Linked DNA regions of Variovorax paradoxus. The protein of the gene in region 3 interacts with the protein of the main gene of each other region in a pairwise test. Links are inferred from orthologs where the notes say so. Each region holds a gene or a part of one and is shown on either strand. Other genes may lie near its edges.

Region 1 (9,725 bases), 4.3 Mb from region 3 along the record:
ACTACCTGCGCCAGGGCATCCACCTGCGCGGCTATGCGCAGAAACAGCCCAAGCAGGAATACAAGCGCGAAGCCTTCGAGCTCTTCGGCCAACTGCTCGACTCGGTCAAGAACGAAGTCACGCGCCAGCTGATGACGGTGCGCGTGCAATCGGGCGAACAGCTCGAGGAAGCCGCAGAAGCGCTCGAGAGCCGCGGCGAGAACGTCACCAACATCACCTACACCGCGCCGACGGAAACCGGCGAGGTCGAGGTGCGCGTCGACGAGGAAAGCCAGCGCCGCGCGGCGGCCGCGGGTGCCGGCGCCCTGAGCGCCGAAGCCCTGGCCTTCGCCCGCGTCGGCCGCAACGACCCGTGCCCCTGCGGCAGCGGCAAGAAGTACAAGCAATGCCACGGCAAGCTGACCTGACCAGATCCGGAACCTAAGAAGAGACATCCCATGCCCGTGAACCTGTCTGCTCCCGATCCCGCCGCGCTGTTCGCGGTGCCTGGTGTCCGCATCGGCGTGGCCGAAGCGGGCGTGCGCAAGGCCAATCGCAAGGACCTGACCGTCGTGCTGATCGACGAAGGCGCCGCGGTCGGCGGCGTGTTCACCCAGAACCGTTTCTGCGCCGCGCCGGTGCAGGTCTGCCGCGAGCACCTGGCCGCGAACCACGGCATCCGCGCGATGGTGATCAACACCGGCAACGCGAACGCCGGCACGGGCGAAGACGGGCTGATGCGCACGCGCTCCACCTGCATCGCGCTCGCGCGCAAGCTGGAAATCTCGCCCGAGCAGATCCTGCCGTTCTCGACCGGCGTGATCATGGAGCCGCTGCCGGTCGACCGCATCGAAGCCGGCCTGCCGGCCGCGCTGGCCGATGCCGACGCCAACCACTGGGCGCGCGCGGCCGAAGGCATCATGACCACCGACACGATCCCGAAGGCCTTCAGCCAGCAGGCGCAGGTCGGCGGCGCGACCGTCAGCATCACCGGCATCAGCAAGGGCGCCGGCATGATTCGCCCGAACATGGCGACCATGCTCGGCTTCATGGCGACCGACGCGAAGATCGACCCGTCGCTGGTCCAGCCGCTGGCCAGGCTGCTGGCCGACGCCTCGTTCAACCGTGTGACCATCGACGGCGACACCTCGACCAACGACTCGTTCGTGGTCATCGCGACGCAGAAGGCGACCAACGCCACCATCACCTCGCTCGATTCGGCCGACGGCAAGGCGCTGGTGTCCGCCATGCAGAACGTGGCGCGCCAGCTGGCACAGGCGATCGTGCGCGACGGCGAGGGCGCGACCAAGTTCATCACCGTGCAGGTCGAAGGCGGCCGCAACGCCGCGGAGTGCAAGCAGGTGGCCTATGCCGTGGCGCATTCGCCGCTGGTCAAGACGGCCTTCTATGCCAGCGACCCGAACCTGGGCCGCATCCTGGCGGCCGTGGGCTACGCGGGCATCGACGACCTCGACCAGACCGGCATCGACCTGTTCCTCGACGACGTGCACGTGGCGGTCAAGGGCGGGCGCAATCCGGCCTACCGCGAAGAAGACGGCCAGCGCGTGATGAAGCAGAGCGAGATCACGGTGCGCATCGGCCTGGGCCGCGGCGACGCCAGCGAAACCGTGTGGACCTGCGACTTCAGCCACGAATACGTGACCATCAACGCCGACTACCGGTCATGAACGAGCAGTTCCAGAAGCTGATCGAACGCGCCGAACAGCTGATCAACCGCATCGAATCGATCCTGCCGCAGCCGCTGGCGGAGCCGACCGACTGGAACGCTTCCATCGCCTGGCGCTACCGCCGCCGCAGCTCGGGCCACGGCGTGCTCGAGCCGGTAAAGCACGTGGCCGCGATGTCGCTCGATTCGCTCAAGGAAATCGACGTCCAGAAGGAAAAGATCGCGCGCAACACGCAGCAGTTCGTCGAAGGCAAGCCTGCCAACAACGTGCTGCTGACGGGCGCGCGGGGCACCGGCAAGTCGTCGCTCATCCGCGCCTGCCTGCAGACCTACGCGCCGCAGGGGCTGCGCCTGATCGAGGTCGACAAGGCCGAGCTCACCGACCTGCCCGACATCGTCGAGGTGGTCTCGCAGCGGCCCGAGAAATTCATCGTGTTCAGCGACGACCTGAGCTTCGACGAGGGCGAGCCGGGCTACAAGGCGCTGAAGTCGATCCTCGACGGCTCGATCGCGGCGTCGACGCCCAATGTGCTGATCTACGCGACCAGCAACCGGCGCCACCTGCTGCCCGAGTACATGAAGGACAACCTCTCGTACACCCACACCGAGGACGGCGAAGTCCATCCCGGCGAGGTGATCGAGGAAAAGATCTCGCTGTCGGAGCGCTTCGGCCTCTGGGTGAGCTTCTATCCCTTCAGCCAGAACGAGTACCTGACGATCGTGGGGCAGTGGCTCTCGTCGTTCGGCGCGGACGAAGCCGCCATTGCCGCGGCGCGGCCCGAGGCGCTGGTCTGGGCGCTGGAGCGCGGTTCGCGCAGCGGCCGCGTGGCCTACCAGTTCGCGCGGGACTACGCAGGGCGGAGCAACGCGTGAGCGAGCCGCGCAAGCACACGGAAGTCGCCGTCGGCGTGCTGATCCGCCTGTCGGACGACGCGCTGCTGCTTTCCACCCGGCCCGAAGGCAAGGCCTACGCGGGCTACTGGGAGTTTCCCGGCGGCAAGATCGAGGCGGGCGAAACGGTCGAGCAGGCGCTGCGGCGCGAGCTGCAGGAAGAACTCGGCATCACCATCGACGGCGCCGAGGTCTGGAAGATCACCGAACACGACTATCCGCACGCGCTGGTGCGCCTGCACTGGTGCAAGGTCACCGCCTGGAGCGGCGAATTCGAGATGCGCGAAGGCCAGCAGATGGCCTGGCAGCAGCTGCCGTTGGAGGTGACGCCGGTGTTGCCGGGCGCGCTGCCCGTGCTGCAGTGGCTGTCCGAGGAGCGTGGGCTGCCGTTCGCGCAGCAAGACGCGGCCTAGACCCATGCCGGGCGCACGAGCCCTTCTTTCGGATCTGGAAGAAGAGGCCCGGCTCCCGGATGTTCAATGGACCCCTCGACTGATTGATGCACCCCAAGTACCGCCCCGACATCGACGGCTTACGCGCCGTCGCGGTAGCGTCCGTGGTGCTCTATCACGCGTTCCCGAGCCTGCTGCCCGGGGGATTCATCGGCGTTGACATCTTCTTCGTGATCTCGGGCTTCCTGATCACGACCATCATCCTGCAGAGCCTGGCAGCGGGCGACTTCAGCTTCAAGGACTTCTACGCCCGCCGGGTACGGCGCATATTCCCCGCGCTGGCCATCGTGCTGCTCGTTACGCTGTGTGCCGGGTGGTACCTGCTGTTGTCCGATGAGTTCGCCGAACTCGGCACGCAGACGGTGGGCGGGGCTGGCTTCGTTGCCAACCTGGTTTTCTGGGGCGAAGCGGGCTACTTCGACACGGCGGCGGAGACCAAGCCGCTGCTGCACCTCTGGTCGCTGGGCATCGAGGAGCAGTTCTATATTTTCTGGCCGTTGCTGCTGGGTCTTGCCTGGCGCAGGCAATGGCCGATCGTGCGCGTGATATTGGGAATTGCGGCAATCTCGTTGCTGGTCAATGTCGCGACGGTGCATCCTTTTCCGACAGCATCGTTCTATTCGCCGGCTTCGCGGTTCTGGGAACTGATGGTCGGGGGCATTCTGGCTTGCATGCGGCTGCGGCCGCCGAACCCCAGCCCATGGCGCAGCCACTTGCAATCCGTGCTCGGCATCGGACTGATCGTTCTGGGGCTGGTGATGATCCGCGCCATCAAGGCGTTCCCGGGCTGGTGGGCGCTGTTGCCTACGCTGGGTGCGATGAGTTGCATCGCCGCCGGGCCGACAGGTGTGCTGAACAGGTACCTGCTTTCCAACCGCGTGATGGTATGGATCGGGCTCATCAGCTATCCGCTGTACCTTTGGCACTGGCCGCTGCTGGTGTATGTCCGCCTTGTCGAAAATGATCCGCTGCATCATTCGGTGACCGCCAGGATCGCGGCCGTGATTGCCAGCGTAGTGCTGGCCTGGGCGACCTACCGATTCGTCGAGCGCTTCGTCAGGCGCCGGCAGACCACGGGGGTCTTGCGTGGACTGGTGGTCTCGATGCTGGTATTGGCGCTAGCGGGCGCAGTGGTGTCGTTCGGTGTTCCTTCTCCGCGCAACAACAATGCACAGCTTCAGGCCGTGGCCAATGCTGCGGTGGACGCCGACTACTACGGCGGCCTCACGCGCGACATGGTCGGTGACCAGCGGGTCTACAAGGCTGGAACGGGCGTGGCCGATACATTCTTCGTGGGAGACAGCCATGTGCAACAGTACGCGCCACGGGCGCTGGCCGTGACACAAGCTTTCCCCGAGGACACGCGCACCGCTTACTTCGCGACTCTGGGTTCATGCCCGCCGGTGCCTGGTGTCTTCGCGGACAAGAATGTCGATTGCCCTGAGCGGCGCAATAAGACCCTGGCCTTCGCCTACGATCCCCAGGTCAAGACGGTCGTGATCGGCGGCTGCTGGAATTGCTACTTTCTCGACTCGGGGGCGCTGGACTATTACTTCCGCGGCCCCGATGGTGTGGTGCATCCCTTCCAGAGCGGAGACGGCATCGCCCGATCGCTCGCTTCGCTGGAAGCGCTCCTGCACGACCTGTCGCAGAAAAAGAAGGTGTACCTGCTGCTGGACAATCCGGGAGGCGAGCATTTCACGCCGAGGCGATTGATTCAGGGCAACAGACTGAGGCACATCACCGCCGCGCCGACAACGCCTACGGCACCGCTTCCTGCCAATCAGAAGCAGCTCAACGACCGGCTGCTGGAGATTGCGGCCGCAAGCGGTGCGGAGCCCATCAATGCCGTGGCCACCCTGTGCAAGGACAATGAGTGCCAGAGAACCATGCCGGATGGCGATCCTTCGTACAAGGACGGGGACCATCTTCGCCTGGAGTTCACGCGAGACCACGCCACCTACATCGATCGAGTGCTGCGCAAGAGCGACGTTGCCCAGCCCGTCAGGTAGCCAAGGACCGATTGCACGATGCACCCCAAGTACCGCCCGGACATTGACGGCCTGCGCGCCATCGCGGTGGGCTCGGTGCTGGTCTATCACGCGTTCCCGAGCCTGTTGCCCGGGGGGTTCATCGGGGTCGACATCTTCTTCGTGATCTCGGGCTTCCTGATCACGACCATCCTCCTGCAGAGCCTGGCGGCCGGCGATTTCAGTTACCGGGACTTCTACGCGAGGCGCATCAGGCGCATTTTCCCGGCACTGCTTCTTGTCTTGCTGGCTACGCTGGCTTTCGGCTGGTACGTGCTGTTGCCGGGGGAGTTTTCGCAACTCGGCAAGCAGATCACGGGTGGTGCCGCCTTCTTCGCCAACCTGGTGTTCCTGGGCGAGTCTGGCTATTTCGACGCCACTGCGGAGACAAAGCCGCTTCTTCACCTGTGGTCGCTGGGTATCGAGGAACAGTTCTACATTTTCTGGCCGCTGCTGTTGGGGCTGGCCTGGCGCAAGCGCTGGCCCATCCTGCGCGTGACCCTGGCGGTGGCCGCGATCTCTTTCCTGATCAATGTGCTGACGGTGCAGCCGCATCGCGCGGCCGCCTTTTATTCGCCGCTGTCGCGTGCCTGGGAATTGATGGCTGGCGGCTTGCTCGCGGCGATGCGACTCCAGGCTGCGAACGGCTCGGCGGACTCGCGGCCGTGGGTGAGGCATGTGCAATCGATCGTCGGCGTCGGGTTGATCGTGCTGGGGCTCGTGATGACGCGCAGCACGAAGGCATTTCCAGGGTGGTGGGCGCTGTTGCCGGTATTGGGTGCGGCGAGCTGCATCGCCGCGGGACCGAGTGGCGTGCTCAACCGATATCTGCTGTCGAATCGCCTGATGGTGTGGATCGGGCTGATCAGCTATCCGCTCTATCTGTGGCATTGGCCGCTGTTGTCGTACGCGCGCATCATTGAAGGAGGAGAGCCCTCGCTCGAATTGCGCGTGGCGCTCGTCGTTGCGGCCATCGTGCTGGCATGGGGAACCTATCGATTCGTCGAGCGCTTCGTCAAGCTTCACCTGTCGACGGGGCTGCTGCGCGGCCTGGCGGGCGGCGGGGCCGCGCTAGCACTGGCCGGCGTGCTGGTGTTCCTGGGAATGCCTTCCCCCCGCAACGCCAGCCAGGCGTTGCAGGCCGTGGCGGATGCGACGCAAGAAGACAACTACTACGACGGCTTTCAGGAGGACACGCTGGGCGGACAATTCGTTTACCGCACCGGCCAGGGAAAGCACAACGTGCTCCTGATCGGGGACAGCCATGTCGAGCAATATGCGCCGCGTGCTCTGGAACTGGTACGCACCGAGCCAGCCAAGGCGCGCACCGTGTACTTCGCGACCAAAGGCTCCTGCCCGCCAGTACCGGGATTGTTCTCCCGGCTCGATGCCGGCGGCGACTGCGGCGAGCGCCGCGCCGCGGTGCTCGAGCTGGCACTGCAACCGCAGATCGACACGGTCGTGCTGGGCGCCTGCTGGAGTTGCTACTTCACGGGCACCGGCCTCCTCGTGAACTACTTTCTGGACGACAGGAAAGCCGCGCATCCGTTCGTGAGCGGGGATGGTGTCGATCTTTCGTTGAAGTCGCTAGGCGAGGTGTTGAAACGGGTCTCGGCGCGCAAGAAGGTGTATCTCGTGCTGGGCAACCCGGTGGGCCTGGATTTCGATCCGCTGAAGCAGATCCAGGGCGACCGCCTGGGAACGATGACGGCGTCGTCCGGGCGCCTCACGGCCCCGGTGCCGCAGGATCAGGCGGAGCTCAATGCGCGGTTGAAGCAGGTGGCATTGGCGAACGGAGCGCAGGTCATCGAGCCCTTTGACAGCCTTTGCGCTTCCGGCGCCTGCATCCGCAGCATGCCGGACGATGATTCGCCGGCCTACAAGGACATTGGCCACCTGCGGCCCAGATACACACGCAACTTTGCGACGTACATCGATCCGGCACTCTTGGACGAAGACGCGAACGGGAAATAGCCCGCTCGTATTTATTGGATCTTGGGATCGCCGAAGGGCTCGTCGTCCGGCGGCGCTTCGGCCGGCATCCGGAATTCCTCGCTGGCCCAGGCGCCCAGGTCGATGCCCTTGCAGCGTGCGCTGCAGAACGGGCGATAGGCGTTGCTCGGTGCGTAGATGCTGTCGCCGCCGCACGTGGGGCAGCGGACGATCCGCTCGCCTTTGTCGTTCACCGCGGTCATGCGCAGAGGGTCAGCTCGAAAGGCGCGTCGTCCGAGCTTTGGTGCAGGCGGTCGTCCTTGTCGTGGCGCATGAGACGCACCGAGACCATGAGGCGATTGCCGCTGATTTCAGGAATGAGGCCCAGCTTGGGGTCGATGCGCAGGCGCAGCAGCTGGAAGCTGCGGCCCTGGGGCAGGTTCTGCTGGAACTGGCCGTTGGTGGCGATCACCTTGTAGGGCACGTCGGCGTCGCGCAGCAGCTTGAGCAGCAGGTAAATCGACGAGGCCAGCGGCGAGAGCGTGTTCGACCAGCGTTCGAGGTCGGCCCGGCGGCTGGCCGGGGGGCGGTGCTGCCAGGCGTAGTAGGCGGGCAGGTCGAATTCGCAGGTGCCGCCCGGAATGCCGGCTCGGCTGCGGATGCTCATGAGCCACTCGTTTTCCGTCAGCGCCTGCCCGGCCTTGCCGGCCACGCCGTTGAGGGTGGTGAAGTTGCGCTCGAGCTGGCTGACGACCTGGTCGAGCACCGCTTCGGCGATGGCCGGGTTGCCGCGATAACTGTTGAAGACGGTCTTGTGCTTGTCGAGGTCGCGCAGTACGTCGGCCTTGAGGTCGGCCCGCGCGGCGACGTCCATGATCTCGAAGATCGTGATCAGGGCGTAATGGTGGGACAGCGGCGATTCAGCGGGTACCAGCTCGCCCAGGCGGCGAAACAGGTGCTCCAGCCGCAGGTAGGTGCGGATGCGCTCGTTGAAGGGGTACTCGTAAAGGATCACGCGTATCGTTTTTTCACGTCAGGTTCGAGCTCATTGCGACTTGGCTGCCGGGGGCGGAAACACTTGTCGCACAGCCTCCAGCATACGCTGACCGAAAAGAATGTATCCGCGGGTCGAGACATGGGTTTCGTTGGCGGGGAAAAAGTCCATCACCTTGAAGCGGTTCTCGGCCGCCACGGCGAACAGGTCTGGCCCGATATTTTGCGGGTTGAACGCGGCGCGGAACACGTCGGCATGATCTTGTTGCAAATAGACCGTGGTCTTGTTCGGCACGACCATCCACAAGACCTTGTAGGGCGCGGCCGTGTCTTCGAAGCTTTTCATGAACTGTGCGGACCTGAGCGAGAGCGCCGGATTGATGCGGTCTTCAGCGGTCATCAGCAGCTTGTCGCAGGCCTGATGGCTGAACTGCTTGCAGCCGTCGGGCACGACGCGCGCATCGATCAGCGGGCCCCAGTGCTCGGGCGTGTTGGTCCAGTTGTCGGAGCGCAGGATGGCCTTGGTGTTTTTGTAGGTGAGCCAGCCACTGAGCAGTTGGGCGTCCCAGTTGATCTGGAAGCCGGGGGCGGGCTTTGCCGGGTTCTCGAAAGGCGGGGGCGTCGGATTGAAGGGGTGCTTCATCGTCTGGCAGGACTCGGACTCCTTGATCCGGTATTCAAGGAGGCGCTCGATGCTCTCGACGATCACGACCTTGCCCTTGAAGCCGGATTTCTCAAGCCAGTTCGAGAAGTCCCCGCACAGCGTTCCGCCGAGGTTGTCCCAGTGGGTGGTCGTCACCTTGTAGCCTGCCCCGACAAGAGATGCCTGCCAGGCGTAGCGCACTGAAAAACTATCGCCGATGACCAGGATGTCGGATTCGTTGACCGGCCAAGTCTTGACGTCGGCGTCCGGAATGGGCGGTGGCGGCGCGTGCCAACCGAACTGACGCTCCGAGATGCGCCCGATGCGGGTCAGGTCGCCATAGGGTATGGGCGTGAAGAGGCTGATGAGCAACAAAGCGCAGCACACCAGATAGCCTGCGGCGAAGATTCCCAGCCAGGTCTTGGCCGATTTCGTGTCTTCCATGTCAGAACTGGAAATAGAGGAACGGGCTGTAGCTGCCGAATTTCGACACACACAGGCCAAAAAGATAGACACAGCCCAAGCCCGTGACCCAGGTCGCCAGCCGCTGCAGGCGCGGCCGGCCGGCCAGGCCGGCGACGCTCGGGATCCAGCGGTCGAGCGTGATGGTGGGCGGCAGCGCCAGGCAGATCACCAGGCCCACCAGGATGGTCTGGAAGAACTCGGGCTTGCGGAACGGAACCTTGAACTCGCCGAACGCCGAAACGGGCGCGCCGTGCATGCCCAGCATGCCCTTGTAGATCTCGATGGCGGCCGTCATGCTGTCGGCGCGGAACACGACCCAGGCGATCATGACGCAGACGAAGGTGATGAACCAGCCGATCACGCGGCCGTACCACGTGGTCTTGGTGTTGCCGCGCCGCACCTTGGCGTTCCAGAAGTGGTTGACCATGAGATAGGCGCCATGCAGCGCGCCCCAGATCACGAAGGTCCAGGCCGCGCCGTGCCACAGGCCGCCCAGCAGCATCGTCAGGAACAGGTTGATGTAGCGGCGCGCCGGCCCCTTGCGGTTGCCGCCCAGAGGCACGTAGAGGTAGTCGCGCAGGAAGGTCGACAGCGAGATGTGCCAGCGGCGCCAGAACTCGATCATGTTGGTCGACTTGTACGGCGACCGGAAG
Region 2 (9,787 bases), 3.0 Mb from region 3 along the record:
AAACCGGCACATGCTCGCGACGCAGGGTATTCAGAAACGGGTCTTGCAGAAGTTGCCCTTTATTGCTCACGATATTCTCCGTGTTCAAGAGTAGTTGTTGGAGAGATGACCTTAACACAGGGTTTCCGCGCTGCAGCAACCTGAGTCAAAAGCCTTGAGAAAATAACGGTTCTCAAAAGACGGAACTTCCGCTCCAGCCTCAAGTCATTGGCCGCCATCGGCAGCCAATGGACTCAATCGTCCTTGTCCGCAAAAGGATTGTGAGAGCTCTTGAATTCGATCCGCAAGGGGGTACCCACCAGATCGAATTCCTTGCGGAAACGCCCCTCGAGGAAGCGCTTGTAAGCATCGGTCACATGCTCGAGCGAATTGCCGTGAATCACGATCACCGGCGGATTCATGCCGCCCTGGTGCGCATAGCGCAGCTTGGGCCGGTACATGCCGCCGCGCTTGGGCGCCTGGAACTGCACCGCCTCCAGCAGCAACCGGGTCAGCACCGGCGTGGACATCTTGCGCGTGGCCGACTTGTGGGCCTGCGCAATCGCCTGCCACACCGGGCCCAGGCCCTGGCGCTTAATGGCCGAGATGAAATGCAGCGCAGCAAACTTCAGGAAAGGCAGCCGGGTTTCGATCTGCCGCTGAATCTGTTCGCGCTGGTAGCTGTCGACTGCATCCCATTTGTTGATGGCGATCACCACAGCGCGGCCGCTTTCGAGGATGTAGCCCGCGATGTGCGCGTCCTGGTCGGTCACGCCCTGCGTGGCGTCGAGCAGCAGCAGCACCACGTTGGCCGACTCGATGGCCTGCAGCGTCTTGACCACCGAGAACTTCTCGATCGCCTCGAACACCCTGCCCTTGCGGCGCAGGCCGGCCGTGTCGATCAGCTCGAAACGCTGGCCGTTGCGCTCGAAGGGCACCGAGATCGCGTCGCGCGTGGTGCCCGGCATGTCGAATGCCACCAGGCGCTCTTCGCCGAGCCAAGTGTTGATCAGCGTCGACTTGCCCACATTGGGGCGCCCCGCCACTGCCAGCTTGATCGGCTTGTTGGCTTCGTCTTCCTCGGATTCGTCGTCCGGGTCGGGCAGGTTCAGCGGCTCGAGCGCAAGCTCGACCAGGTCGCGCATGCCTTGCCCGTGCGCCGCGGAAACGCCGTGCACGTCACCGAACCCGAGTTCGTAGAAGTCGACGAGCTTGGTGCCGTCGTGCATGCCTTCGGCCTTGTTGGCCGCGAGCACGCAGGGCTTGCCGAGACGGCGCAGTTCATTGGCGATGTCATGGTCCTGCGCCGACAGGCCCTCGCGGGCATCGACGACGAAGATCACCACGTCGGCCTCGGCCACGGCTTGCCGTGTCTGCTTGGCCATTTCCTTGTAGATGCCGCTGCCGGCATCGGGCTCGAAGCCGCCGGTGTCGATCACGATGAACTCGTGCTTGCCCAGGCGACCGTTGCCATAGTGGCGGTCGCGCGTGAGGCCGGCGAAATCGGCGACGATGGCGTCGCGCGTCTGTGTCAGGCGATTGAACAGCGTCGACTTGCCGACGTTGGGACGCCCGACCAGGGCCACGACCGGCTTCATGGCCGGCCTTTCGATGGCGCGGTTTTCATGGTCGGGCCTTGCGAGAAAAGATTATTCAGGGCGATATCCAAACACACCACCCTTGGCAGTCACGACCACGACCGTGTTGCCGACGAGCACCGGCGCAACGGTGATGGCGGAGCCATCGGGCGTGACACGATTGAGCAGCGCGCCGTCTTCGCGCGACACGAAATGCAGCGTGCCGGTGCTCTCGCCGATGATCAGCGAGCGGCCCACGGCCAGCGGCGAAGTCAGTTCACGGTTCTTGAGGCGGCTCATCTGCCAGGCACGTTCGCCGTCGCCGCGGCGCCAAGCGATGACGCTGCCGTCGGACTCGGTGCCGTAGACAAAGCGGTCGTCGCCGCTCACGCCGTCGGCGCCCGAGGCCGGCTTGCTCCAGGCCAGCGTGCCGCGCGCGGTATCGACGCAGCCGACGCTGGCGTAGTAGGCCCGTGCGCACACCGAGTCGCCCACGCGGCTCACGCTGCCGGTCAGGTCGACCAGGCGTTCCACGTCGTTGGTGCCGCGCGGCGCGGCGATGGGGGCTTCCCAGCGGGAGGTGCCGTTGCCCGGGTTGATGCCGACCAGACGGCCGCCGAGGCCGGCCACCAGCGTGTCGCCCACGGCAATCAGCACGCCCGACTTGCGCAGCACCAGGTTTTCACCCGCGCGCTGCTGGATCCACAGGCGGCGGCCGCTCTGGCCGTCCCAGGCGCTCACGCTGCGGTCGGCGGTCTGCACGAACACGCGGCGACCAGCGACCAGCGGTGCTGTAAAGGCTTGCGCGGACAGCTTCTGCTTCCACAGCACCTTGCCGTTCTCGAGGGCCACCAGTTCGTTGCCGGTGGTGACGACGGCCGCCAGCGAACCGTCGCTGCCGACGCCGGCCGCCAATGGCGTACCGGCGCTCGCGCGCCAGGTTTCACGGCCGGCGCGGGCATCGATGGCCACCACCGTGCCGTCGCTGCCCGCGACGGTGACGATGTCGCCGTTGATGGCGGCCGTGAGCGGGAACTTGACCTCAGGCACCTGCACCTTCCAGGCCTGGCGCACACCCATCAGGGCCGGATTGGCGGGCAGCTCTTCGGGCTTCGGCTTGCTGGTACCCGAACAGGCGGCCAGGAAAGCGACCAAAACAAGGGCTGATCCCGCACGCAGGGCGGTCGATTCAGGCATGAGACGCTTGAAATTCATGATGCGGTCAGGGAGTTTTGGGGGCTGCGGGAGTGACGGTAACGACCGGGGCCAGGCTCTTCGGGTCGACACCGACCGCGTTCAGCTTGATCTCGACCAGACGACGGTAGTCGGAAGTCGCGCCAAGACCGGTCCAGGCCTTGCGGTACTCGGCTTGCGCTTCGTCGCGCTTGCCCTGGGCCAGGTAGATGTCGCCCTTGCGATCGGCCACCAGCGGTTCGAATTCCTTGGGGACGCTGCCGTCGAGCTGCTTGAGTGCATCGTCGTACGACTTGCTGTCGAGCAGCTCGCCCGCGAGGCGCAGCTTGGCAACGGCCTTGTAGCCAGGGTCGACGGCGTTCTGTGCAACCCACTCCAGTGCTGCGCGCGAGCCTTCGGCATTGCCCTTCTCGAACAGCGTCTTGGCGACCAGCAGGCCGGCCTGCTGTGCATAGGCGGTGTTGGCGAAGCGCTCCTTCATGTCGCCCAGCACGCGCTGGATGCGTTCGACGTCGCCGGACTGCGTGCTGCGCTCGACCTCGTCGTAGAGCGCGGCGGCCTGGACAGCCTTGTTGCGCTGGAAGTATTGCCAGCCGTTCCAGGCCACGAAGGCACCGGCGACAAGCAGGACGGCCCAGGTGATCAGGGTGCCGTAGGTATTCCAGAAATGCTTGAGCTGGTCGAGCTGTTCCTGTTCTTCGAGGTCGAGATGGGTTGCCATGCGTGTCAGGTGTTGGGAGCCGGCGATTGTAGGGTGGCGGCCCAGATGGGGGCTTCAGCAAGTGCTCGGGAAGTTTGCGCGCCGCTTCCGTCGCGCAACGCCTTGAGAGTCACCTCGCCGCGTGCGAGTTCATCGGCGCCGAAGATTAGGGCGTAGGTTGCGCCGCTGGCATCCGCCTTCTTCATCTGCGCCTTGAAGCCGCTGAGGCCGTCGACGGTTGCCGCATGCATCTGCACGCGCACGCCGCTTTCGCGCAGCTGCTGCAGCGTACGCAGCGCGACCGGCATGGACGCTGCATCGGGCACGATGGCATAGGCGTCGGGCACTGGCGCCGGCACTTCGGCACCTTGCTCCTTGAGCAGGTCGAGCACGCGCTCCACGCCCATGGCCCAACCCACGGCCGGCGCGGGCTTGCCGCCGATCTGCGCGATCAGGTCGTCATAACGCCCACCGGCACACACCGTGCCTTGCGAACCCAGGCGGTCGGTCACGAATTCGAAGACCGAGAGGTTGTAGTAATCCAGCCCGCGCACGAGGCGCGGATTGATCGTGAATGCAATGTCGTTGGCCTTGAGGATGGCTTGCAGCCCCTCGAAGTGCGCGAGCGATTCGGCACCGAGAAAGTCGATCAGCTTAGGTGCCGACTCGACCACGTCCTTCATTGCCGGATTCTTGGTGTCGAGAATGCGCAGCGGGTTGCTGTGCAAGCGGCGCTTGCCATCTTCGTCGAGCTTGTCAGCGTGCTTCTCGAAGTGCGCGATGAGTTCGGTGCGGTGCAACGCGCGTTCGGCAGGCTGTCCCAGGCTGTTGAGCTCGAGGCGAACATCGGTCAGGCCGATGGCCTTCCAGAGTGCGTTCGCCAGCAGGATCAGCTCGGCATCGACGTCCGGGCCTGCAAAGCCCAGCGCTTCGGCCCCGATCTGGTGGAACTGGCGGAAACGCCCGCGCTGCACGTTCTCGCGGCGGAACATCGGGCCGGTGTACCAGAGGCGCTTGGGCCCTTCGTACAGCATGTTGTGCTCGATCACCGCGCGCACCAGGCCGGCGGTGTTCTCCGGGCGCATGGTCAGGTGCTCGAACTTGCCGTGCTTGTCGGCGCGGTCCTCGAAGGAGTACATCTCCTTCTCGACGATGTCGGTCACTTCGCCGATACCGCGCACGAAGAGTGCCGTGCGTTCCAGGATCGGCGTGCGGACGTTGCGGTACGCAAACCGCCCCATCAGGTCGCGCACGGTGGCCTCGAGCCACTCCCAGCGCGCCGATTCGGGCGGCAATATGTCGTTCATGCCTTTGACGGCATTCAATTTATCAGCCATGGATCCTGCGGAGGTGTCAGGCAGCGACGGCGTGTTCGCCGCCGAAGCGCTTTTCGATATAGGTTTCTACGAGCTGGTGGAACTCGTTGGCGATATTGTCGCCGCGCAGCGTAAGCGCCTTTTCGCCGTCGATGAAGACCGGCGCCGCGGGCGCCTCGCCGGTGCCAGGCAGGCTGATGCCGATGTCGGCATGCTTGCTTTCGCCTGGGCCGTTGACGATGCAGCCCATGACGGCCACCTTCAGCGTTTCCACGCCGGGATACTTCTTGCGCCAGACCGGCATCTGCATGCGCAGGTAGTCGTCGATCTGCTTGGCCAGTTCCTGGAAGGTGGTGCTCGTGGTGCGGCCACAGCCCGGGCAGGCGGTGACGCTCGGCACGAACACGCGCAGGCCAAGCGCCTGCAGGATCTCGTTGGCGATCAGCACTTCCTGCGTGCGCGACTCGCCCGGCTGCGGCGTGAGCGACACGCGAATGGTGTCGCCGATGCCCTCCTGCAGCAGGATCGACAGCGCCGTGGCCGAAGCCACCGTGCCCTTGGTACCCATGCCGGCCTCGGTCAGGCCCAGGTGCAGCGGATACTCGCAGCGCCGGGCCAGCTCGCGGTAGACCGAGATCAGGTCTTGCACGCCGCTCACCTTGCACGACAGGATGACCTGGTTGCCGGCCATGCCCATCGACTCGGCCAGCTTGGCGGACTCGATGGCCGACGTGATCAGCGCCTCGTACATCACCTGCTTGGCATCCCAGGGCTGGGCGCGTTGGCTGTTGGTGTCCATCAGGCTGGCGAGCAGTTCCTGGTCGAGGCTGCCCCAGTTCACGCCGATGCGCACCGGCTTGTTCCAGCGCATCGCGGCGTCGATCATCTGGCCGAACTGCTTGTCCTTCTTGTCGCCCTTGCCCACGTTGCCGGGGTTGATGCGGTACTTGCTCAGCGCTTCGGCACAGGCCGGATAGTCGGTGAGCAGCCGGTGGCCGTTGTAATGGAAGTCGCCGATCAGCGGCACGTCGACGCCCATGCGGTCGAGCTGCTCGCGGATGTAGGGCACCTGCGCGGCGGCTTCGGGCGTGTTGACGGTGATGCGCACCATCTCCGAACCGGCCAGCGCAAGCTCCTTGACCTGGATCGCGGTGCCGATGGCATCGACGGTGTCGGTGTTGGTCATCGACTGCACGCGCACCGGCGCGTCGCCCCCCACCGTGACCACACGCGGGCCCCAGACCACGCTGGCCTGGCGCGAGCGGCGCGCCTTGGGCGCCGCCGATTCGATGGGAAGAAGGCAATCGCTCATGACGTCACCTCGAAACGCGCCACGCCACCGCTCTTGGTGACCGGCTTCAGGTCGAAAGGCTTGCCGCGCACCTGCACGTCGACGCTCGACGCACGGCCCACGACCACGGACAGCGGCAGCGCGCCCGACAGGCCGACGGTCTCGCCGGCCTGCAGGCTGCGACGCAGCAGCTGCTTGCCGCCGGCTTCGGTCACGGTGATCCAGCACTCTTCACGTGCCACGAAAACGAGCTGCTGGCTGCTCGCGGCGGAAGCTGCAGGCGCGACGGCGGCGGGTGCCGTTGCGACCGGCGTCGTTGCATTGGCTGGATTGGCAGCAACAGGCGTCTCTACAGCCGCTCCCACCGAACCGCTTGGCGCTACCGCCTGAGCCGGCACGGTCTCGGCGACGACGCCCGAACCGCCCGGCGTTCCCGCGGACGCATCGTTCGTTGCCGGGGTGTCGGCCGAGCCATGCGCCGTCAGACGCGAGACCGAGGCACCGAGCTGATCGAAGACCGACTGCGGCAGCCAGAACAGCGCGCCCGCGCCGATCAGCAGCAGCACCACGACGGTCAGCAGCGCGCGCGATGGCAGGCCGCCGCTGGAGCGGCCGTTGCCGGCCCAGCGCGGCGTGCCCGACGAGATGTTGGTCTTGAGCGTGCGGTCGGCCGCGGCCAGCGACACCTTCTGCGTGGTCGGCAGCTTGGCGAGCACGGGCGCGGGATCGATGCGCAAGGCGCGGCAGACGCTGCTGGCGAGCGCACGCGCAAATACCGGATCGGGCAACGAAGCGATGTCGTCGGCCTCGAGCGCCAGCAGTTTCTGCGGGGGCACCTTGAGCGCCGCCGCCACCATTTCGATGTGCAGGCCATGCGCCTCGCGCGCCTCGCGAAGCAAGTCGCCTGCGGTCTTGTGCGTGATGTCGCCTTCTTCGAGCGGCTGCGCCGCGGAAGTGCCGAACTCCGAAACCCGATCAATCATTGAAATTCCCGCGCTCGTACGCTGATGCCTCCCGCGACTGGGGGAAGCGTCGTTGCAGTTGACCTCCCAACTGCGCCAATGCCTCGCGGTTGTTGAGCTTTCGTTCGATCTTGATGCCGAGCCACAGCGTTTCGGCGCTGGCCGAAGGGCTGTTGTTGACGCGGCGAATGTAGAACTGCGCACGCGACCATTCTTCGCGCTGCGCGAGCACCAGGGCCAGGTTGAAACCGACCACCGGGTTGCTGGCGTCGATCTCGTAGGCCTGCTGAAGGGTGCGCTCGGCCTGCGCGCGCTGGCCCGCCTTGAGCTCGCAGACGCCACGCGTCATGAGCGTCTTGGCACGGTCGGCGTAGCTGGGCACGGCGAGCGCCTCGTTGAACTGCGTTGCCGCATCGCCGTAGCGGTTCTGCTGGCACAGCAGCCAACCGTAGTTGTGGCGCGTGTTGGGGTCGCGCGGATTGATGGCAATGGCGCGGCGAAAACTGTCTTCGGCCATGCCGGCGTCGTCGAGCCGCATGTAGACCAGGCCGCGCAGGTTGTACGCGTCCGAATTGTTCGGGTCGGCGGCGAGCGCCTGCTTGATCTCGTCGAGCGCGACGTTGGTTTGGCCCTGCTCGAAGTAGCCCGAGGCCAGCTCCATGCGCAGGCGCGCGCGGCGCTGGCGGGAGCTTTCGTCGGACTCGGTGACGATGTCCACGCCCTTGCCCGAACTGGTGTCGGCCAGGCTCGTGGTGGTGGTGCGCGTGCTGACGCAACCGGCGAGCAAAAACGTCACGGCGACGCCGGCAAAACTCGCGGCCAGCATTCGCTGCGCGCTAGCGGTCGTCATCGGAAAGGCCATGCTCATTGCTTCAGTGCTCCTGGGGAAGGGTCTTGCGGACCGGGTGCAAAACAATGGGGCGCTCGGCTGCACGGCGCTGGGCCATGCGCTCGGCCGCACGGGTGCGGTCCTTGACGTCGCCGGCGAGCTGGCCGCAGGCGGCGTCGATGTCGTCGCCGCGCGTCTTGCGCACGGTGGTCACCAGGCCCGCTTCGCTCAGCATCTTCGCGAATGCCAGCACGCGCGGCTGCGGCGAGCGCAGCAGGCCCGAGGCTGGAAACGGATTGAACGGAATCAGGTTGAACTTGCACGACACGCCGCTCGTGCGCACGAGCTCGATCAACTGGCGCGCATGCTCCGGCTGGTCGTTGACGCCGTCGAGCATGCAGTACTCGAAGGTGATGAAGTCGCGCGGCGCGTGCGCCAGGTAGCGCTTGCAGGCCTCGAGCAACTCGGCGATCGGGTACTTGCGGTTGAGCGGAACGAGGTCATCGCGCAGCGCGTCGTTCGGCGCGTGCAGCGACACCGCCATGGCCACCGCGCAATCGGTGCCCAGGCGGTCGATCATGGGCACCACGCCGGAAGTCGACACCGTCACGCGACGGCGCGACAAGCCGTAGGCGTTGTCGTCGAGCATGGTGCGCAACGCGGGCACCAGCGCGGAATAGTTCTGCAGCGGCTCGCCCATGCCCATCATCACCACGTTGGAGATGACACGCTCGTCGCGCTTGAGATGCTTGCGCAGGAAATGTTCGGCAAACCACAGCTGGGCGACGATTTCGCCCGTGGTGAGGTTGCGGCTGAAGCCCTGATGCCCGGTCGAGCAAAAGCGGCATCCGACCGCACAGCCGGCCTGGGACGACACGCACAGGGTGCCGCGATCGTCCTCGGGAATGAATACGGCTTCGACGGCATTGCCGTCGCCGACGTCGAACAGCCACTTGATCGTGCCGTCCTTGGATTCGTGCTGCGTGAGGACCGGCAAGGCCTCGACGCGCGCGGTGGTCGCGAGCTTCTCGCGAAGCGACTTGGCCAGATCGGTCATCTGGGTGAAGTCGCTGGCGCCACGCTGGTGAATCCAGCGGAACAGCTGCGTGGCGCGGAATTTTTTCTCGCCGAGTTTTTCGCAGAACGCGGCCAACCCCTCGAGATCGAATTCGAGCAGATTGGCCGTGGTCATGGAATCGGTCGAGATACGACTTCAGCGTGCGTAGACGTTGAGGCCGGCGAAGAAGAACGCGACTTCGTTCGCTGCGGTTTCGGGAGCGTCCGAGCCGTGCACTGCGTTGGCGTCGATGCTGTCGGCGAAGTCGGCGCGGATGGTGCCGGCGGCTGCCTTCTTCGGGTCGGTGGCGCCCATCAGGTCGCGGTTCTTGGCGATGGCGTTTTCGCCTTCGAGCGCCTGCACGAACACGGGGCCCGAGATCATGAACTCGACCAGGTCCTTGAAGAAGGGACGTTCCTTGTGCACGGCGTAGAACTGCTCGGCTTCGTTGCGCGACAGGTGCACCAGCTTGGCGGCGACGACCTTGAGGCCGGCGGCTTCAAAGCGGGAAACGATCTTGCCGATGACGTTCTTGGCGACTGCGTCGGGCTTGATGATGGAAAGGGTACGTTCGATAGCCATTGAAATGCTTCCTGAGCTTTGATTTTGAAGAGTTTTGTCACAACTGCAACGAGTTTGTTGCGCCGTATGCCGACAAAGCCTCTGATTTTAACCGGCGCAGCCCCCGGGGCTCATGAAAACCCCGCGAAAGGCCGCGCTCCTGCGGGAGGCTTTCAGCGACCGCGGCGACGTCCGCCGCCCGAGTTGCCGAAGCCGCTTCCACCACCGCCTCCGCCGCCACGGCGGCCGGGGCCTCCGCGCTGCTCCTTGCGCTGGCGCGAGAAGCTGTCGGCGCCGATGTAGCCGAGCGAGGTCTTCATC
Region 3 (9,956 bases):
CCCCGTGCACGACGCCGCCTGGCAGGCCGAGCTGGCCCACTTCCGTGCGCTGCTCGGCACCACCTGGTTCATGGTGGTGATCTTCTGGATCGGCTGGGCCCTGGGCGAAACCGTCGCCACCGTGCTGTTCGCGCTGATCTCGTTCTTCGCGCTGCGCGAGTTCATCACCCTCTCGCCCACGCGGCGCGGCGACCACCGCAGCCTGATCCTCGCCTTCTTCGTGGTCCTGCCGATCCAGTTCTGGCTCGTGGCCACCGCGCGCTTCGACCTTTTCACCGTGTTCATCCCGGTCTACGTCTTCCTCGCCATTCCGGTGACGAGCGCGCTGGCCAACGACCCCAGCCAGTTCCTCGAACGCAACGCCAAGCTCCAGTGGGGCATCATGGTCTGCGTCTACGGCATGAGCCATGTGCCGGCGCTGCTGCTGCTGAGCTTTCCCGGCTACGAAGGCAAGAGCGCGTTCCTCGTGTTCTTCCTGGTGTTCGTGGTGCAGACCTCGGTGCTGGTGCAGCACCTGATCTCGCGCCGCACCCAGCGCGCGCCCTTCGCGCCCAACGTGAGCCGCAGCTTCAACTGGACCAGCTGGGGCATCGGCATCGTGGTGGCGAGCCTGGTGGGAGCGCTGTTCTCGTTCATCACGCCCTTCAAGTTCGGACAGGCGCTCGCGGTATCGGTCATCGCGTGCATCGCCGGCTCCATGGGCCACCTGGTGATGAAAGCGCTCAAGCGCGACCGCGGCATTCCCAACTGGGGCAAGAAGGGCGTGGGCGTGACCGGCGCCAACGGGCTGCTCGATCGGGTCGACGCGCTGTGCTTCGCGGCGCCGATCTTCTTCCACTCGATCCGCTGGTACTTCAACGCCTGAAGAGCCGAAAGCCCTCTCAGGCCTTGCGGCGCACCACGCGGCCGAAGGCCTGCTTCGCCATCTTTCCGAAGGCCCTGGCCTTCAACGCCTGAAGCTCGCGCGTCATGCGCGTGCGCTGTTCGGACGACATGGCGGTGCCGAAGCGGGCCAGCGTGTCCTCGAGCGCCGCGCGCTGCGCCTCGGTGCGGCCCTGCCGGCCTTCGGCCTCGGCCAGCCATTCGCCGGCGTTGGCGGCGCGCTCTCTCAACGCCGCGTCGCCCGAATCGCCGAACCGCGCGATCAGCACGCGATACGCCTTGGCCTGCCCCGCCGGGTCGCCGAGTTTCTCCAGCACCTTGGCCTTGTTGATCATCGACTTCGCGGCCCACAACTGCAGCGCGCTTTCGCGGGCAACGGCCGTGCGCGCGATCGCCTCGTCGTAGCAGGCGATGGCCGACTCGAGCCGGCTCGCCTGCCGCAGCGCCATGCCCTTGCGGAACAGTGCGCCGGCCACGCGCCCGCGCAGCTCGGGCAGGTCGCTGTCGCCCCAGCGCGCGACGATCTGGTCATGCACGCGCAACTCGTCGTCGCGGCGGCCGAGCCGGTCGAGCGCGGTGCTCTTGTATTGCAGGCACAGCGCGACCTGCTCCTGCGTCTCGGTCGAGGGATCGGCGCCGTGGCGCGCGTCCATTGCGTCGGCGGCCGCTATCGCTTCTTCGAAGCGCTCCAGCGCAATCAGGCAGAAAGCCTTGTGCACCAGCGCCCGTGCGCATTGGCGGCGCAACTCTGGGTGCGATGAGGCTGCGTGCGCCGCGAGCACCTCGTCGAACAGGGCGATGGCCTCGCTTGCTTCACCTGCGTCGCCGTGCTTGCGTCCCTGCCTGACCTTCTCACGCACCTCGTCGCGCAACTCCTTCGACAGCGCCGGCACCGGGCCACCCGCATCGACCGCAATCGTCTTGCGCAGGCGCTTCAAACAGGCAAGGCGCCCGGCCGTCGCCTTGGCATGGATGTCGCGCAGCTCCGCCGCTGCCGCGTCCTGGAAGCGCGCGATGAGGTGTTCGTACACCGCGAGCGCATCGTCCGCCCGGCCAAGCCGCTCCAGCAGCACGTAGCCCTGGTTGAGCCGCGCGCTCGCCAAGCTCCGCTGCACCACGGCATCCGCGTCGCCCGCGAAGGTGCCGAGCAGGCGCTCGCAGGCAGCCAGCGCAGCGCCGGCGTCATCGTGATCGCGCAGGCCCGCGGCCCAGTCGTAGGCGCGCAGCGCGGCCATGCGGCGCACCTGGGCCGACGCATCGCGGCCATAGCGTTCGAGCAGCCAGCCGACCAGCTCCGCGCGGCGCGCATGCTCCTCGGGGCCGAGCCCGTCGAAGAACAGCGCCAGCGCGCGCACGCCTTCGATGCGCAACTCCGGCGTGGCATCGGCCAGCGCGGCTTCGATCTCGTCGGCCACCGACAGGCACAGCACCTGCGCCTGCGTGTGCTGCGCCAGCTCGCGCAGATTGACCACGCTGGCCAGCCGCGCGCGCGCCACGCGCAGCACGATGCCGGGGCCGACCGCGCCGCCGAAGCGCTCGATCAGCGCCTCCAGCGTGGCCAGGGCGTTCTGCGGCAGACCGCGGTGGTGCTCGACCTCGGCCTTGAGCAGCCGGGCGTCGACGCGCCATGCATCGAGGGCCGCGTCGGGCTGGGCGTCGAGCAGCTCGATCATGAAATCGCAGGCCTCGCAGCGGGCGGCGGGCTCGTCGATCCACCAGGTGCGCTGGAACAGCGCGTGCGCGACATGCGCGCGAATCTCGGCTTCGGCATGTCCGCCATAGGCCGCCACCAAGCGGTCGAGCGCCGCGAGCGCATCGGCCGGGCGCGACAGCTGCCGCAGCAGATGCGCCTGCAACCGCAGTGCCTGGCAGCAGGGAACGACGACGCCCGCATCGTGCAGGCCTTCGCAGGCCGCAAGCAACTGCCCGCAGGCGGCCAGCGCCTCGTCGCGCCGCCCCGTGCCATCGAGCAGTTCAGCGCGGCGAAAGCCCGCGGCGGCGCGTTCGGCCGGCTGGCGCGGGCGCGCCATCAGGGCCTGCACCTCATCCAGTTGCTGCTGCGCGGAGGACTCGACTACATTCACATTCGCTTCCTTGTGTGGCGCGCCCCGCGCGATGCGGGGCGGACTGTACGAATCGGCACGGATTCTGACCGCGATCACGCGGCTTTCCCGTTCCGCTCAACGTCCTTTTTTCCGGCTCGCGCCTTTTCGTTACCTTTCTTATTCATGCGCATTCTTGGCATCGACCCCGGCTTGCAGACCACCGGCTTCGGCGTGGTCGACGCGGACGGCCATGCGCTGCGCTACGTGGCCAGCGGCACCATCAGCACCCGGCACCTGGGCACAGGCAATCTCCCGGCACGGCTCAAGGTGCTGTTCGACGGCATCGCGGAAATCGCGGCGCGCTACCAGCCCGATGCGTCGGCGGTGGAAATCATCTTCGTCAACGTCAACCCGCAGTCGACGCTGCTGCTGGGGCAGGCGCGCGGCGCCTGCGTGACCTCGCTGGTCAACAGCAATCTCTCGGTGGCCGAGTACACGGCGCTGCAGATGAAGAAGGCGGTCGCCGGGCACGGGCAGGCCGCCAAGGCGCAGGTGCAGGAAATGGTCAAGCGCCTGCTCGACCTGCCGGGCCTGCCTGGCGCCGACGCGGCCGACGCACTGGGCATTGCCATCACGCACGCGCAGGTGGGACGTTCGATGGCGCGGCTCGCGGAGGCGGCCGAGCTTTCGAAGACGCATGCCGGCACCTACCGGCAAGGGCGCTCGCGCTGATTCAGCGCACGATGTAGCGCAGCTCGCCCAGGCGCTTGCGGCGCTCGCGCACCTCGGCCGCCACCAGGGCGCCGTCGCCCCGCAGCGCGCGCGCGATCCACGACGCCAGTTGCGGCATGTCGTCGGCCGTGAAGCCGAGGCGCACGATCTCCGGCACGCCGAGCCGCAGGCCGTTGATGTCGCCATCGACCGGCGCAATGGGCAGCCCGATGCCGCACGCCAGCAAGCCGCCTTGCGCGAGCAGCTTCGCGGCGCGCTGCCCGCCACCCCAGCGCGCGGCCTCGACCGCCAGCTGGTGCGACTGCGTGAAGCCGCGCGCCTTCGCGAACACGGGCAGCCCTTCGGCATCGAGCGCGCGTGCCAGTGCCTGCGCTGTCTCGCGCATCGCCGCCGCATAGGCCTTGCCGTGCACCTTCCAGTCGAGCAGCCCGCGGGCCAGCGCGGCGGTGCGGCCCGCGTCCGAATTGGCCGTGAGGCCGGGATAGGCGATGGCGTCGATGCGCTCCATCAGCGCCGCGTCGTTCGACACGATCAGCCCGCCCGCAGGTCCGCCAAGGCTCTTGTAGGTGCTCATGGTGATCGCGTGCGCGCCGTCTTCGAGCGGCTGCGGCCAAGCCTTGCCGGCCACCATGCCCGACAGGTGCGCGGCATCGAACAGCAGCTTCGCGCCCACGCTGTCGGCAATCTCGCGGATGGCGGGCACGGGGTGCGGAAAGAGATTGAGGCTGCCGCCGATGGTGATGAGCTTCGGTTTCACCTCGCGCGCCAGCCGGGCGAGCGCGGACACATCCACGGTGTAGCCGTCGGCATCGACCGGCGCCGGCACGGTCTTCAGGCCGTAGAGCCCGGCCGCGCCCGCCGCGTGATGCGTGACGTGGCCGCCGATGGTGGCGGGCGGCGCGATGATGGTGTCGCCGGGCTGGCAAGTGGCCATGAACACATAGAGATTCGACAGCGCGCCGGAGCTCACGCGCACCTCGGCGAACTTCGCGCCGAACACTTCGGCCGCCAGTTCCGCGGCAACGACTTCGATGCGCTCGATGGCTTCGAGGCCCATCTCGTACTTGTCGCCTGGATAGCCGAGCGAAGGGCGCGAGCCGAGCCCGCGCGACAGCAGCGCCTCGGCGGCAGGGTTCATGACGTTGGTCGCCGGGTTGAGGTTCAGGCCGTCGACATCATGGATGCGGTGGTTGTCAGCCACCAGCCGTTCGATCTCGGCGGCGACGCCCGCCGCGTCTCGCGCGGAGGCATCGGCGGCGATGGAAAGCATGTGGTCTTCGCTGGCGGCGGGAACCCAGGGGCGGCGTTGCAGGGCGGCGGGCATGCGGCGTATCTCGCTGGAAGTGGTGTGTGGCCGCATCGTCGCCCGTCGCACCGCGACGGGCAAACCGGATAATCTGTGCCCGAGCCTTAGAAAAACTTGGCCTGACTCGCCTCTCACACCATGCCGCTCGCACCGCCCCGCCCCCGCCTGCCCCCGCACACCGCCGTGCGTGCCTTCGAAGCAGCCGCGCGCCACGGCAGCTTTGCGCGAGCAGCGGAAGAGCTGTTCGTCACGCCGGCCGCCGTCGCGCAGCAGATCAAGGCATTGGAGACCTGGGCCGGCGGCGCGCTGTTCGAACGGCACAGCCAAGGCATACGCCTGAGCGCGCATGGGCGGCGGGCCTTGCCTGCGCTGAGTGCGGCGGTCGACCAGCTCGGCCTTGCGGTGCAGGCGCTGCGCCACGAGACCCAGACGGCCGCTCGCCGAAGCACGCTGCAGGTGGCCGCCCTGCCCGCCGTGGCGCAGCTGTGGCTGTCGCCGCGGCTCTCGCGATTGAAGGCTGCGCTGCCCGGCGTGCAGGTGTCGGTCACAGCGCTCGAGCAACCGCCGAACTTTCGCCGCGAGCCTTTCGACCTGGGGTTGTTCTACGCGCGGACCGGTGAGCACATCGAGGCGGCGGTCGGCGCGCAGGCGATTGCGCTCGCGCGCGACCGGCTGCTTCCGGTCTGCAGCCCGCGCCTGCAGCAGCCCTTGCCCAGTGGCCGGCCGCGCAGCATCGACGATTTGATGGAATTGCTGGCGCGCAGCGGCGGCCTGCACGACACCGTCTGGCGCGACGACTGGCAACGCTGGCTTCAGGCCGTGCGCCCCGGCACCACGTCAGCGGAAGCGGATGCGCTGGCCGCAGGGCCGGACTTCTCGCTCTACAGCCTCGCGCTGCAGGCAGCGGTCGACGGCGAAGGCGTGCTGATGGGGCGCGAACGGCTCGTCGCACCGCTGCTTGCACAGGGCAGGCTGCATGCGCCGTGGGGGCGGCCGAAAGCATTGGGAGATTCGGTCATGCTGCTGGTGCCGGCCCATCGCAAGGGGCCGCTGCTCGCGCGGCAGGTGCAGGCACTGCAGGCGCTGGCCGACTGAGTGCGGGAGTCTTGACTAGGCCAGGCGCTCGGCGATGAGCACGGCGAAGAACCCGAACGCCGCCAACAACGTCCACTTCAGCACGATCCAGCCGAAGCGCCGGTACTTGACCTGCCCGGTGCCCGCATAGAACGCGAAGGACGCGCCCGCCACCAGCAGAAGCAGCAGGATGGCCCAGCGGAAAAGAAGCATGTGGTGGGAACGCGGCCTGCGCTGGCTCTACCAGGCGCGGGCGACTTCGCCGAAACCGCGCGGGGCGCGCTTTTCGTCTTCGAAGGTCACGACTTCGTAGGCGTCGCTGTGCGAGAGCAGTTCGCGCAGCAGCTTGTTGTTGAGTGCATGGCCCGAGCGGAACGCGGTGTACGCGGCCAGCAGCGGCTTGCCGATGATGTACAGGTCGCCCATGGCGTCGAGGATCTTGTGCTTCACGAACTCGTCGTCGTAGCGCAGGCCGCCTTCGTTCAGCACCTTGGTGTCGTCCATCACGATGGCGTTGTCCAGCCCGCCGCCGAGCGCGAGACCCTTGCTGCGCATGTACTCGACCTCCTTGGTGAAGCCGAAGGTGCGCGCGCGCGCGATGTCGCGGCTGTACGAGTCCGCGCCCAGGTCGAACTCCACGCGCTGGCCGGTGGAGTTGACGACGCGATGGTCGAAGTCGATCTCGAAGCTCAGCTTGAAGCCGTGGTACGGCTCCAGGCTCGCCCACTTCTCGTTGGCGCCCTCGCCTTCGCGCACCTCGACCTTGCGGGTCACGCGGATGAAGCGGCGCGGCGCCTTCTGCAGCGCGATGCCCGCGCTCTGCAGCAGGAACACGAACGAGGAAGCCGATCCGTCGAGGATCGGCACTTCGTCGGCCGTGATGTCGATGTAGAGGTTGTCGATGCCCAGGCCCGCGCAGGCCGACATGATGTGTTCGACGGTCTGCACCTTGGCGCCGCCGGTGGAGACCGTGGACGCCAGGCGCGTGTCGGTGACCGCCTCGGCGGTCATGCGGATCTCGACCGGCTCGGGCAGGTCGACGCGGCGGAACACGATGCCCGTGTCGGCCGGAGCCGGTCGCAGGGTCAGTTCCACGCGTTGGCCGCTATGGAGCCCCACGCCCACGGCGCGGCTGATCGACTTGAGGGTTCGTTGTTGCAGCACGGCGGGCATTTTAGGCGCGCGACGTGCGTGGCGGCCTATGCCCCTCGCTATGGCACCGATAGACATGGGTTCTATGCAATCCCCGCAGACTGGCCCGAAATGGACGCAAAGGGCACGAGGTGAGCGCAGCGCCTAGAGCCGGCAGACGTCCCTTTCAGGTCGTCCCCGTACCCCTTGCGAACCCTCGTGCCCTCTGCGTCTCGCTGAGTCGCTTCGCGGAACACCGAGGAACCGGCTCCGCCGGGCCTCAGGTGTTGCCCCGGCAGGGGGTTGGCGAAGCGACACGAAGTGCGCGCAGCCTGGGGGCGAGCCGAATTCAGTCGGCCTGGCGGCGCAGGAAGGCCGGGATCTCGAAGTCGTCCATGCCGCCCGACGACAGCGCGTCCACCTTGGCTGCGGCCATCGTGCGGTTGGTGCGCCACACGCTGGGCACGGCCATGCCGTCGTAGTTCGGCTGGCTGCCGCCGCTGCTGTGCGCATGGCCGGTGCCGCCGAGGGTGGGCACGGTGAAGCCGATGTTGTCGGTGCCGGTGCGGATCACTTCCAGCGTCGGCGCCTGGCGGCGGGCGTCGGCACGCGACAGGCCGGTGGCCACCACGGTCACGCGCATCTCGTCGCCCAGGCTGTCGTCGTAGGCGGCGCCGTAGATCACGTGCGCGTCCGGCGAAGCGTAGGCGCGGATGGTGTTCATCGCCAGCTTCGACTCGTTCAGCTTCAGCGAGCCCTTCGATGCCGTCACCAGCACCAGCACGCCCTTGGCACCCGAGAGGTCGATGCCTTCGAGCAGCGGGCAGGCCACGGCCTGTTCGGCGGCGATGCGCGCGCGGTCGGGGCCAGCGGCGGCAGCGGTGCCCATCATGGCCTTGCCGGGTTCGCCCATCACGGTGCGCACGTCTTCGAAGTCGACGTTCACGCCGCCGTACTCGTTGATGATTTCCGAGATGCCGCCCACGGCGTTCTTCAGCACGTCGTTGGCTTGCGCGAAGGCTTCGTCCTGCGTGACGTCTTCGCCCAGCACGTCGAGCAGCTTCTCGTTGAGCACCACGATCAGCGAGTCGACGTTGGCTTCGAGTTCGGTCAGGCCGGCGTCGGCGTTGGTCATGCGGCGGCCGCCTTCCCAGTCGAAGGGCTTGGTCACCACGCCCACGGTCAGGATGCCCATTTCCTTCGCGACGCGCGCGATCACGGGTGCCGCGCCGGTGCCGGTGCCGCCGCCCATGCCGGCGGTGATGAACAGCATGTGCGCGCCGTCGATGGCGGCGCGGATGTCGTCCACCGCCGCTTCGGCCGCGTCACGGCCCTTCTCGGGCTTGCTGCCGGCGCCCAGGCCGCTGGTGCCGAGCTGGATGATCTTGTGCGCGGTGCTGCGCTGCAGCGCCTGTGCGTCGGTGTTCGCGCAGACGAACTGAACGCCCTGCACGCCACGCTCCATCATGTGGGCGACCGCATTGCCGCCGCCACCGCCGACACCGATCACCTTGATCTGCGTGCCCTGATTGAACTCTTCGACTTCGATCATTTCGATGGTCATTTTTAACTCCTTGAATCTTGCAGTTGCCGTTATGTGTCTATGAATATTTCTTGTGCCGCGACGAGAACAACGATGCGCTCGTCATGGCGGTGGACCTGTGCGTCGCCATCGCTCGTTGAAGTGCAAGGGAGGGCTGCCGCGCGCGAGCCAGAGTGGAGACTTGATCATCGTCAGAAATTCCCCACTATGAAGTCCTTGAAGCGTCCGAATGCGGTTTTTACCGATCCATTCTTCTGCGCGACCTTGAAGCCGCGCATGCGCGCGAAGCGTGCCTCTTCGAGAAGGCCCATGACTGTAGCGGCGCGAGGCTGTGCAACCATGTCGGACAACGCGCTGGAGTACTTCGGAATGCCGCGTCGCACCGGCTTCAGGAAGATGTCTTCGCCGAGTTCGACCATGCCGGGCATCACCGCGCTGCCGCCCGTGAGCACCACGCCCGACGACAGCACTTCTTCATAGCCCGACTCGCGCACCACCTGCTGCACGAGCGAGAAGATTTCCTCGATGCGCGGCTCGATCACGCCGGCCAGCGCCTGCTTGCTCAGCATGCGCGGGCCGCGGTCGCCCAGGCCCGGCACCTCGACCTGCGTCTCGGGGTCGGCCAGCAGCTGCTTGGCGAAACCGTTCTCGACCTTGATGTCTTCCGCGTCCTTGGTCGGCGTGCGCAGCGCCATCGCGATGTCGCTCGTGATGAGGTCGCCCGCGATCGGAATCACGGCCGTGTGGCGGATCGCGCCGTTGGTGAAGATGGCCACGTCGGTGGTGCCCGCGCCGATGTCGACCAGCACCACGCCCAGCTCGCGCTCGTCCTCGGTCAGCACCGCCTGGCTGGAGGCCAGCGGGTTCAGCATGAGCTGGTCCACTTCGAGGCCGCAGCGGCGCACGCACTTGATGATGTTCTCGGCCGCGCTCTGCGCGCCGGTCACGATGTGCACCTTGGCTTCCAGGCGCATGCCGCTCATGCCGATCGGCTCCTTCACGTCCTGGCCGTCGATCACGAACTCCTGGGGCTCCACCAGCAGCAGGCGCTGGTCGCTGGAGATGTTGATGGCGCGCGCCGTCTCCACCACGCGGGCCACGTCGGCGGGCGTGACTTCCTTGTCCTTCACCGCCACCATGCCGCTCGAATTGATGCCGCGGATGTGGCTGCCGGTGATGCCGGTGTAGACGCGGCTGATCTTGCAGTCGGCCATCAGCTCGGCTTCTTTCAGCGCCTGCTGGA

What was found.
Region 1: the proteins of ftsZ (region 3) and zapD interact in binary tests that used the Escherichia coli proteins (3 or more experiments, as listed by UniProt). The link is inferred for Variovorax paradoxus from one-to-one orthologs.
Region 2: the proteins of ftsZ (region 3) and rlmN interact in binary tests that used the Escherichia coli proteins (3 or more experiments, as listed by UniProt). The link is inferred for Variovorax paradoxus from one-to-one orthologs.

The regions. Positions count from the first base shown.
Region 1 is NZ_CP091716.1:5,868,875-5,878,599, reverse strand. The notes cover bases 6,109-8,867. They hold zapD (cell division protein ZapD), read right to left. Parts: upstream 7,987-8,867; coding sequence 7,231-7,986; downstream 6,109-7,230. Other genes in these bases: L3V85_RS27305 (hypothetical protein), read right to left, coding at 8,017-8,867; L3V85_RS27315 (DNA gyrase inhibitor YacG), read right to left, coding at 7,025-7,234; L3V85_RS27320 (acyltransferase family protein), read left to right, coding at 6,109-7,013. Also shown: preprotein translocase subunit SecA, read left to right, coding at 1-407; bifunctional glutamate N-acetyltransferase/amino-acid acetyltransferase ArgJ, read left to right, coding at 438-1,667; L3V85_RS27335 (ATP-binding protein), read left to right, coding at 1,664-2,539; L3V85_RS27330 (NUDIX domain-containing protein), read left to right, coding at 2,536-2,970; L3V85_RS27325 (acyltransferase family protein), read left to right, coding at 3,057-5,021; more of L3V85_RS27320, read left to right, coding at 5,040-6,108; more of L3V85_RS27305, read right to left, coding at 8,868-9,051; L3V85_RS27300 (MBOAT family O-acyltransferase), read right to left, coding at 9,053-9,725. UniProt on the Escherichia coli protein: Cell division factor that enhances FtsZ-ring assembly. Directly interacts with FtsZ and promotes bundling of FtsZ protofilaments, with a reduction in FtsZ GTPase activity.
Region 2 is NZ_CP091716.1:4,530,772-4,540,558, forward strand. Bases 6,967-9,787 are described here. They hold rlmN (23S rRNA (adenine(2503)-C(2))-methyltransferase RlmN), read right to left. Parts: upstream 9,041-9,787; coding sequence 7,892-9,040; downstream 6,967-7,891. Other genes in these bases: L3V85_RS21075 (RodZ domain-containing protein), read right to left, coding at 6,967-7,040; pilW (type IV pilus biogenesis/stability protein PilW), read right to left, coding at 7,033-7,887; ndk (nucleoside-diphosphate kinase), read right to left, coding at 9,062-9,487; L3V85_RS21095 (pseudouridine synthase), read right to left, coding at 9,640-9,787. Outside these bases: RNA chaperone Hfq, read right to left, coding at 1-70; ribosome biogenesis GTPase Der, read right to left, coding at 234-1,577; outer membrane protein assembly factor BamB, read right to left, coding at 1,629-2,771; L3V85_RS21060 (YfgM family protein), read right to left, coding at 2,779-3,471; hisS (histidine--tRNA ligase), read right to left, coding at 3,477-4,787; ispG (flavodoxin-dependent (E)-4-hydroxy-3-methylbut-2-enyl-diphosphate synthase), read right to left, coding at 4,804-6,078; more of L3V85_RS21075, read right to left, coding at 6,075-6,966.
Region 3 is NZ_CP091716.1:1,547,798-1,557,753, reverse strand. The notes cover bases 6,628-9,617. They hold ftsZ (cell division protein FtsZ), read right to left. Parts: upstream 8,735-9,617; coding sequence 7,520-8,734; downstream 6,628-7,519. Other genes in these bases: ftsA (cell division protein FtsA), read right to left, coding at 8,905-9,617; lpxC (UDP-3-O-acyl-N-acetylglucosamine deacetylase), read right to left, coding at 6,628-7,203. Outside these bases: L3V85_RS07365 (phosphatidate cytidylyltransferase), read left to right, coding at 1-865; L3V85_RS07360 (tetratricopeptide repeat protein), read right to left, coding at 882-2,966; crossover junction endodeoxyribonuclease RuvC, read left to right, coding at 3,111-3,659; glyA (serine hydroxymethyltransferase), read right to left, coding at 3,661-4,983; L3V85_RS07345 (LysR family transcriptional regulator), read left to right, coding at 5,104-6,060; L3V85_RS07340 (hypothetical protein), read right to left, coding at 6,076-6,252; more of lpxC, read right to left, coding at 6,280-6,627; more of ftsA, read right to left, coding at 9,618-9,956. UniProt on the Escherichia coli protein: Essential cell division protein that forms a contractile ring structure (Z ring) at the future cell division site. The regulation of the ring assembly controls the timing and the location of cell division.